3 regions of the Priestia sp. Y58 genome follow, and region 1 is predicted to be linked to each of the others. Evidence: riboswitches for the same ligand, from Rfam matches in the RefSeq annotation. Region 1 holds a riboswitch; each other region holds the start of a gene.
The links. A riboswitch is a leader RNA that binds a small molecule or an ion and turns the genes downstream of it on or off. The one in region 1 is predicted to bind S-adenosylmethionine.

Region 1 (3,283 bases):
AATTTCGGTCATTTCATAGCGCATAAACGGCGTAATTAAGTAAATACCGTCAAATAGCTCATATGCTGTATCAATTAAGTTTTTTGCAATCGCAAGGCCTTCGACTTCACCGCGAAGCCGGTCATTTCCCGTTGCGTCCATGCGTTCTAGAATATCTTCTGATAATTTAATTCCAGGTACTTCATGGTGAATAAATCGAGCATTTCTTGCGCTTGTTAACGGCATGATCCCGATGTATACCGGCGTTGTTAAATGTTTGGTTGCTTCATATACCTCTTCAATTTGCTTAGTTGAATAGAGAGGCTGAGTAATGAAATAGTGAGCCCCGCAGTCGATTTTCTTTTCCAAACGCTGAACGGCTCGGTCTAAGTGACGCACGTTTGGGTTAAAGGCAGCTGCAATGGAAAAATTGGTTTTTTGACCAAGCGGTTTGCCGGAATAAGATAGTCCTTCATTAAACTGAGCGATTAAACTAATCAAGTCAAATGAAGATAAATCGTAGACTGAAGTGGCGCCAGGGAAATCGCCAACTTTTGACGGATCACCAGTAATTGCAAGTACTTGATTCATTCCTAGCGTATGAAGTCCCATTAAATGAGATTGAAGTCCAATTAAATTTCGATCGCGACAGGTAATATGAATAAGCGGTCGTGCTTTTGTTTCTTGCTGCATCAGTGTTGCCATTGCCAAGTTGCTGATGCGAGGTGAGGCAAGAGAATTATCAGCTAATGTAATAGCATCTACGCCGACTTTATCAAGTGCTTTTGCGCCTTCTAAAAATTTCGTCGGACCAAGCTGTTTAGGCGGATCTAGCTCGACGATAACCGAGCGGCGCTTCTTCACAATTTCATGCATATGAGGTTTATCCTGCTGCTCACGCTCTTGAACCGTAACGGCAGGTCTCATTTTAACGACTTTACTTGTAATCGGAGGTAGGTCTTTTAAGGCAGATGACATTGCGCGTACGTGGGCTGGTGTTGTACCGCAGCATCCTCCAATTAAGCGAACCCCTTGTTCGCGGAATAAACGTGCGCTTTCTACAAAGTAGTCTTCATTCGTTTCATATTCGAGCTTTCCTTCCACATATGCCGGAAGGCTGGCATTAGGGTAAGCAGATAAGAAAGCACGATCAGGAAGCGGTACTTCTTCAAGAGACTGAATCATATGATAAGGACCTAAACGGCAGTTTAGCCCGACAACATCTGCTCCCAACGCTTCTAGTTCTTTTAATGCATCTGCTAAAGGACGCCCATCTTGCAGTACGCCAATATCATGCAGGGAAACGTGGGTAATAATAGGCTTATCCGTTTCTTTTCTTGCCAGTGTAAGAACGGTCTTTAATTCTTCGAAATCATAGTATGTTTCAAATAAAAGGCCATCCACGCCTTCATTTAAAAGCCAAAACATTTGTTCACGAATGCTTCGCTTAACTTCTTCTAAACTAATAGCGTTTTTTTGGAAAGAACGAATTCCGCCGAGTGTACCAACCACGTAAGCCTGATCTTTTGCAGCTTGTTTCGCTAATTTTACACCAGCAACATTGATGTCTTTGACTGAATCTTCTAATCCATAACGGGCAAGTTTTTGATAATTAGCAGCGTACGTATTTGTTTGAATAACGTTTGCACCAGCTTCTACATAGGCTCTGTGAATACGAGAAACCTCTTCTGGTTTGGTGATGTTTAGTTCTTCAAAACAGCTGTCAATACCGTGTGAGTAAAGGAGGGTACCAGTGGCACCATCCCCAATTAAAATTTTAGACTTTAAATCTTCAAGTAACCCCATGTCAAAACCTCCTTAAATTGTTCCGCTTCTATTTCACGAGTGATTCGTTTTATGCAATATGCCGATAAAATAGAAAAAGTCTTCTTAAGAAGAAGACTTTTTTCGCCTTCTTATCTTCCAAGCAATAAATTGCTTGCTGGATTTAGCACCATGTCTCTAACGACTGGTTGCTGAGGTTTCAAAGGGCCAGTCCCTCCACCTCTCATGATAAGAATCAATTGTATATAATTGAAACATATTTTTTTAAATAGAAAGAATACTTATTTAATAATTTATCTGATTTTTAGAAATTATACAACAGTAAATTATGAATTTCCAGCAAATATTGAGGAAAATTTAAAAGGTAAAGGGAAAATATCCGTATATTTTGTTTGAAAATGACTGTTATGTTAGGGGTTAAGGAGTTTTTTTTAAGAAATACAAAAAGAAAATGAAAAATAAAAAATAAACGAAAAGGCACAAGCGCTGGGATATGTGTCGATTTATACGTAAAAAGGCTCGTCTTTTTTTAACCGTTTCTACATATAGTGAACTATGAAGGGTAGAAGGGTGATGGGCATGAAAAGGTGGAAACTCACGCTGCAGGTTGCTGCTACGTATGTAGGAACCGTTGTAGGAGCCGGTTTTGCAACAGGGAAGGAAATCGTTCAATTTTTTACACAGTACGGAGAACTTGGAATGGTCGGAATTTTGGTCAGCGGCTTGTTTTTTATTTGGCTAGGTTCAAAAATGATGCTGCTTTCGCACGCAATTGGGGCTTCTTCTTATCAGCAGCTTAATACATATTTATTTGGTGATGTGCTTGGAAAAGTGGTAAACGGTGTAATGATTGTCATTTTATTTGGAGTAACTTCAGTCATGCTAGCGAGTACGGGGGCAATAGGAAAAGAACAGTTTGGGCTGTGGCCTCCTGTTGGGATGATTTTTACAATTGTTTTAACTTATATATTTATCGCAAGAGGAATTAACGGTATTTTAATGGTTAATTCTCTTGTTGTGCCGATGATGCTTTCATTTGCTTTTATCATCTTTGTGCCAAATATCAGCTATTTCTCACTGATTCAAACGAAGCCGGATTTAACGCTCGTCACGCAGTGGAAGTGGGCGGTTAGTCCCTTTTTATATATTTCCCTAAATCTAGCTTTGGCTCAGGCCGTTTTAGTTCCATTAGGAAGCTCCGTGAAAGATAGGAGCGTGATTAAAAAAGGGGCCGTAATAGGAGGATGTGTACTTACGTTTATGCTTGTTTCTACTCATCTTGCCCTTTCCAATTTGCCTTATTCATTTCAACTTGATATTCCTATGAGTGCCGTTGTTAAAAATATCTCAGCGTGGGTGAATGTTTTATTTACGGTAGTTGTGTTAGGCGAGATTTTTACTACATTGATTGGAAATGTATTTGGAATCGCTAAGCAGCTTCAGTCATTTCTTCCCCTGAATGATAAGCAAGCTTTTGCGTTTATTATCTTGGCATGCTTTATTATTGGGCAATTTGGAT
Region 2 (3,283 bases), 110 kb from region 1:
GGTCTGGATGACTTTTTAAGCCCGGGTAGTATACACGGCTCACTAGAGATTGTTCTTCAAGCCATTTTGCAAACTGCAGCGCTGTTTTTAACTGCTGATCTAAACGAACTTTTAATGTCTTAATTCCCCGAAGCAGTAAAAAACAATCCTGTGGTCCCAAGATAGCACCAAAAGCATTTTGCACAAACTTTACTTCTTCTGCTAACTTTTCATCGCTTACTACAACTAAACCGCCAATGACGTCACTGTGGCCGCTGATATATTTTGTAGCACTATGAATCACAATGTTTACACCAAGGTCAATTGGCTGCTGTAGATAAGGCGTTAAAAACGTGTTATCCACAATTGTAAGAAGATTGCGCTCCTTCGCCAAACTTGCTACTGCTTTAATATCTGTTACCTGTAAAAATGGATTTGAAGGGCTTTCGATATAAATAGCCTTCGTATCTTTTGTGATAGCTTCTTCTACTTTCTCAACCTTCGTTGTATCAACAAAAGTTGTTTTGATACCAAACTTTGAAAATAATCGTGTTAATACACGATATGTCCCGCCGTACGTATCGTGTGAAACTAAAATTTCATCCCCTGATTCAAAAATAGATAACACCGATGAGATAGCAGCCATACCTGATGAAAAAGCAAAACCAGCGTATCCATTTTCTAGCTGAGCAATGGTGTTTTCTAAAGCCTCACGAGTTGGATTTCCTGAACGAGAATAGTCATAACGGCCGTTGTTCGTCTCATCTTCTTGGTTAAATGTAGATACCTGATAAATAGGTACGTTAACCGCTCCAAAATGACCGTCAATTCCTGTATTTGCATGAATTAAGTTCGTACCAAATCTATGTTTATTATTGTTGGTATGCATCAAATGCCTCCTTCAAGTCTTTAATTAAATCATCTGCGTGCTCAATTCCAACTGATAGCCGCAGTAAACAGTTTGTTACTCCGACACGATTTCGAATTTCCTCCGGAATATCAGCGTGTGTTTGACGAGCTGGGAATGTCATTAAACTTTCTACGCCTCCTAAGCTTTCTGCAAATGTAATAACTTTGACATTTTCTAAAAGTACTGACACGATGTCAGGGTGTGAGACAGCAAAAGAAATCATGCCTCCAAATCCAGTTGCTTGTTTCTTCATGATTTCATAGCCTGGATGTGTTTCAAGACCAGGGTAATACACTTTTTCCACGAGATCATGAGCAGTAAGCCAATTTGCAATTTTCAGCGCGTTTTCATTATGCTTTTCCATACGAAGCGCTAGCGTTTTAACACCGCGTAATAACAACCAGCTGTCCTGTGGCCCTAAGATTGCCCCAGCTGCATTTTGATAAAAACGAATTTTCTCTCCTAAGCTACTACATCGAGCCACTACAAGACCAGCAACTACATCATTATGACCCCCAATGTATTTGCTTGCACTATGTATTACAATATCTGCTCCAAGCTCTAAAGGACGCTGATAATAAGGGGACATGAAGGTATTGTCAACGATGGTAAGCAAATCATGCTGTTTAGCTAACGCAATTGCTTCTGGCAAATCAGTCACGTGCATCATTGGATTCGTAGGTGTTTCAATAAATAAAGCTTTCGTGTTGGGACGAAGCGCATCTTTTACTTGCTCGAGATGTGCTGTGTTGACGTACGAAACAGTAATTCCTTGCTCTGAAAAGATTTCATTTAGTACTCGGTACGTTCCTCCGTATAAATCCTCTGATACAATTAAATGATCTCCGTTTTTAAATAGTGCTAAAACTGCCATTACACCCGCCATTCCTGAAGCGAATGCTACTCCTACTTCTCCTTTTTCTAAAGCAGCAATTGCTTCTTCCAATGCTGTACGAGTAGGATTTGCCGTACGTGCATAGTCAAATCCTGTACTTTGCCCTAAAGCAGGATGAGCAAATGTTGATGCTTGGTAAATGGGTGTTGTAATAGAACCTGTTGAAGGATCACGACCTACTCCTGAACGAACTAATAAAGTTTCAATTTTCATCTATTTCTCTCCTTAACTCAAAATAAAAAACACTCTTCACAGATGGAAGAGTGTTCGTTTATACACGATTTCTCTCATCTGTTAGAACAATACTGATGTTCCACAGGAATTAGCACCGTTCAAATGAATGTTTCATTTGATGGTTGCCGGGCATCGCAGGGCCAGTCCCTCCGCCACTCTTGATAAGAGTTCTATATAATTGTTGGTGGTTAACGTTTGTTGTTACTAACTTTAATAAAGATTTTCTTTATTGTCAACATAATTTTCTAAAAAATTCAAATCATCTCATTTGTTTATTCAATATACTTGTCTTGCTAAACACATAAAAAAAAGAGACGACAGGGAGGTCTCTTTTTCTAAGGCAAGTGTACAGCTTTTACGTGAGCTAACTTCCAATACATACTTTCTCCATTTGCCGTAATTAGTTCAACAATATTATTAGAAACTTCTTTAAGTACACCAATCTTTTCTGATTGATCCCCTAAATCTAATACGACCAGTTGATTTTCATATTTTTTAAGCTGCTCTTCAAAGTTTCTGACAAAAGGTGCAGAGGCGGGCCTTACTGGGAGCTCTTTGTCACTTAAAGAATAAGGGGTTAACTCATTACTGTAAGGGGTAAGCCATTTCAAATGATGCAGAGAAACAAAGACATTTTTATACACTGGAGAATAAAACACAAGATAATCATTCAGCACGCTTGTGATATAGCCATGCAATGATTTCCCTCCCGTTACATAAATTTCAATAAATTTCCCTTTTGCCTGCTGTAAAATATTCCGATAAGAAATCCGCTGACTTTCTTCTATTAAATTCTCTTCTATTTCACGTAAAACCGTATAGTCTTCTTCCGATACTTCCCGCAAACGATGCATGTGTAAAAGAGGAATATACAAATAATCATGTCCATTATACAAAACCATAATATCTAATCCAAGATCAATAAGTCTGCCAACAAATGTCGTTTTTCCTGAAATATCTAACTCCACAATTTTATTGATATAATGATTCATACTCATTCTGATTCTCCTCCTTTTTCCTATATGATAGAAAAGGTGCTTTATAAGCACCTTTTATGTTCCATTTCATCATGCTTTCCAACGATAATTTTTCGTTTTAATAACTTTCTCAGCCGGTGTTGAAGAGCGTGAACCTGTACGTCCACCCGTGCGGCGTCCTCGAGAACGATCACCTGTGCGTCCACCCGTGCGGCGTCCTGTACGTCCACCTGTGCGGCTTCCCGTACGTTCTCCTGTACGTTCTTCTGTAGACTTCGCAGCTTCAGT
Region 3 (3,283 bases), on a different contig from region 1:
TCGCAATGATACCGCAAACCGCTGTTAACATTGGATAGAATGTAAATGGAATAATCTCAATCGGTGAAACTTTAGCAAATCCTGCTGCAAGAAGCATTTGTGCGCCGTAAGGGATAAGCCCTTGAACGCTGCATGAAAACAAGTCAAGCAGACTGGCTGATTTACGATTATCAATTGAATACTTATCAGAGATTTCTTTTGCTAACGGACCTGCTGTAATAATTGAAATCGTGTTATTAGCCGTTGCTAAATTTGTTAAACTTACCAACCCAGCGATGCTGAATTCTCCACCTTTTTTCGTTTGGATGCGTCGTGTTAATAAATTCAATAAGAACTGAATACCGCCGTTATAGCGGATGAGCTCAACCATTCCGCCAATTAATAGAGATAAAATAATTAACTCTGACATTCCGCCAATACCTTCTGTCACAGTTTTAGCAAGAGAAGAAAGCGTGTAGCTTCCGTCAGCTAATCCAATTACGCCGGCTAGCACGATTCCTCCGGTTAAAATGCTTAATACGTTTGCACCAAATACTGCAGCAACGAGTACGCCGATATAAGGCAAGATTTTAAACCAGCTGAAATCTTTAATTTCTACTGATGACGTGTTGCCTAGCGTCATTACAAGCAATAAAATTACCGTAACAATCGCTGCAGGAAGTACGATAAAAAAGTTCACTTTCAATTTATCCGTCATATTTGTTTTTTGCGTACGAACTGCCGCAATCGTTGTATCAGAAACAACAGATAAATTATCACCAAACATTGCACCGCCAATTACACCTGCTATTGCCAATGTAACAGAAACATGCGCTTGCTCACTGATTCCTACAGCGATAGGTCCTAGCGCAGCAATTGTTCCCATTGATGTTCCCATCGAAATTGAAATGAATGCGCCAATAACAAAGATTCCTGCTACGACTAAACTTTGCGGAAGCACGGAAAGCGCTAAGTTTACTGTTGAGTCAACAGCTCCCATACCTTTAGCGACTTCAGAAAAAGCACCTGCTAAAATAAAAATAAGCACCATAATAATGATATCAGGATGCCCTGCTCCTTTAGCAAAACGCTCCACTTTTACATTAAGTGAATCTTTGCGGTTCATAGCCAGCGCTACAATAGCTGCAATAATAATGGCTACTAATACAGGCAGCTTATAAAAATCTCCCGTTATAATTCCTGATCCGACAAACAGGACTAAAAAGACGCCCAGCGGTAACAGCGCCCAGCCGTTTCCTTTTTGTTGTTCCATTCTTAACACCTCTTGTTTACGTAATAAAAAAGACCTCTTCTTATTGACAAGAAGAGGTCTCTTATTTGTATCATAAGATTACCCTTCTCATCTTCCAAACGAAACATCGTCTGCTGGATTTGGCACCGCACTGCGTACAGCCAGTTGCCGAGACATCATAGGGCCAGTCCCTCCGTCTCTCTTGATAAGAAGTTTATAGTTGTTTTAAAAATAGTCTTTCACTACTGTAATCTCTTTTTATTTAATTGTCAAATGCTATTTCAGAAAAATGTATAGTGCGAAAATTCTCACATCAATTAGCTACGTCACGTTTTAAAAACGCTGCCCAAGCCACGCCCATAAAGAAGACAAAGTGTGCAACTAAGATGAAGATTGAAAATGGAATCGTCATGCCGTCAAACATCGTCTTCATTCCGTTCATATACTGCACAAAGTTTGTGTTGGCGAACAGTAAAAATTTCCCCCACCATAAACCAAACTCTGACACTATTCCAGTTACTGCTTTCGCTCCGATACTTACGACAATAGCTAGACTTGAAGCAAGCGCGCTGTTTCTAAATAAAGACGACAGCATGAATGCGAACGTCATCATCATAAACGTTTCCATATACGCACTGTCATACGTAAGCGTAATGTTTTTAAGCAGCTGCGCATCTCCTTCTAGACTGGCAAAGCCAAAGAACAATGCTCCCCATACAAACGAAAAAAGCAAATAGCTCAGTAAATAATACAAGCTAATTAAAATGAGCGTTATGTACTTGGATGCTAAAATCGTTGAACGTCTAGCAGGGCGAATTAAAAGAAGCTTAATGGTACCTGCTTCAAACTCTTTTGCAACCATTGACCCTCCAACAGCAAGCGCGAAAAATTGAACGAGAATCAGCATACCTGAACTAAATGACAGGAAGTTCAAAATATTGTCTTCTGTTCCTGCACTGTTTGCTACTTTCTTCATTAAAAGAGCCATACAAAGAGTTAAAATGCCGATTGTAATAAACGTGATTTTTGTACTTCTTTTGTGAAACCATTTCATATGTTCATTTTGAATTAGCTTAAGCATGGTGCTCTCCTTCCGTAACGGACATAAACGAATCTTCAAGCGTCTCATACACAGGGGTAATTCGGTAGACTGAAATATCGCTGTCCACTAATTTTTTATTCACAGCTGGAATCTGCTCTTTTACAATCGCCACGTCGATACTATGTGATCTCACCGTTACTTCAAATTCTTGTGATAAAAGATTCGCTGCTTTTTGTGCATCAGACACTTCAAATTCTACGTACATTCCTTGATCTTGACGATTTGGAGATAGATCTTGAATAGCTTTTAACTCGCCGTTTTGAATAATGCCAACGCGGTCACATAATGCTTCTACTTCTTTTAATAAGTGGCTCGCGATTAAGATTGAAATTCCTTCTTCCCTGCAAAGCGTTTGTAAATATGTACGAAACTCTCTCATTCCCGCTGGGTCTAGACCATTTGTTGGTTCGTCTAGTAAAAGCAATGCAGGCTTATGTAAAATAGCTTGAGCTACTCCTAAACGCTGTCTCATCCCAAGAGAATACGTCTTCACTTTTGCATGAATGCTGTTTTCAAGCTTTACTAAAGCAATCACTTCATCCAAGCGTTCTGATGTGATCCCTTCATGCATATTCGCAAAGTGTTTTAAATTTTGATAGCCCGTCAGATAATCATAAAACTCAGGGTTTTCGATAATCGCTCCAATTGATTTCATAGCTGATGTAAACTGTTCTTTTAAAGGAAACCCATTAACGGTAATCGTTCCCTCTGTTTCTTTAATTAGCCCTACGACGGTACGAATTAGCGTTGTCTTTCCAGAGCCATTTGGACCAAGCAATCCGAAAATCTCACCGCGCTCAACCGATAAGGATACATCATGCAAAATGGTTTTCTTCCCAATTACTTTACTGACATGATCTACTTGTAGCACTGTTTCTGTCATCATGTACATCCTTTCTTTAATTAGCAATACGCCTTCTATTGTTTCTCTTTTTTAACTATTTGTCTAC

Region 2: another riboswitch for S-adenosylmethionine. It lies ahead of MMB68_RS15340 (trans-sulfuration enzyme family protein); the one in region 1 lies ahead of MMB68_RS14735 (bifunctional homocysteine S-methyltransferase/methylenetetrahydrofolate reductase).
Region 3: another riboswitch for S-adenosylmethionine. It lies ahead of MMB68_RS11935 (Na+/H+ antiporter NhaC family protein); the one in region 1 lies ahead of MMB68_RS14735 (bifunctional homocysteine S-methyltransferase/methylenetetrahydrofolate reductase).

The regions. Positions count from the first base shown of each region.
Region 1 is NZ_JAKWFL010000004.1:286,521-289,803, forward strand. Features, by position in the region: gene MMB68_RS14735 (bifunctional homocysteine S-methyltransferase/methylenetetrahydrofolate reductase) at 1-1,785, opposite strand, end outside; SAM riboswitch class I at 1,893-1,999, opposite strand; gene MMB68_RS14740 (YkvI family membrane protein) at 2,344-3,283, shown strand, end outside.
Region 2 is NZ_JAKWFL010000004.1:401,166-404,448, reverse strand. Features, by position in the region: gene MMB68_RS15345 (trans-sulfuration enzyme family protein) at 1-868, opposite strand, end outside; gene MMB68_RS15340 (trans-sulfuration enzyme family protein) at 852-1,997, opposite strand; SAM riboswitch class I at 2,069-2,186, opposite strand; gene MMB68_RS15335 (DUF2642 domain-containing protein) at 2,354-3,016, opposite strand; gene MMB68_RS15330 (spore coat protein) at 3,086-3,283, opposite strand, start outside.
Region 3 is NZ_JAKWFL010000003.1:367,787-371,069, reverse strand. Features, by position in the region: gene MMB68_RS11935 (Na+/H+ antiporter NhaC family protein) at 1-1,252, opposite strand, end outside; SAM riboswitch class I at 1,337-1,443, opposite strand; gene MMB68_RS11930 (ABC transporter permease) at 1,545-2,312, opposite strand; gene MMB68_RS11925 (ABC transporter ATP-binding protein) at 2,305-3,216, opposite strand.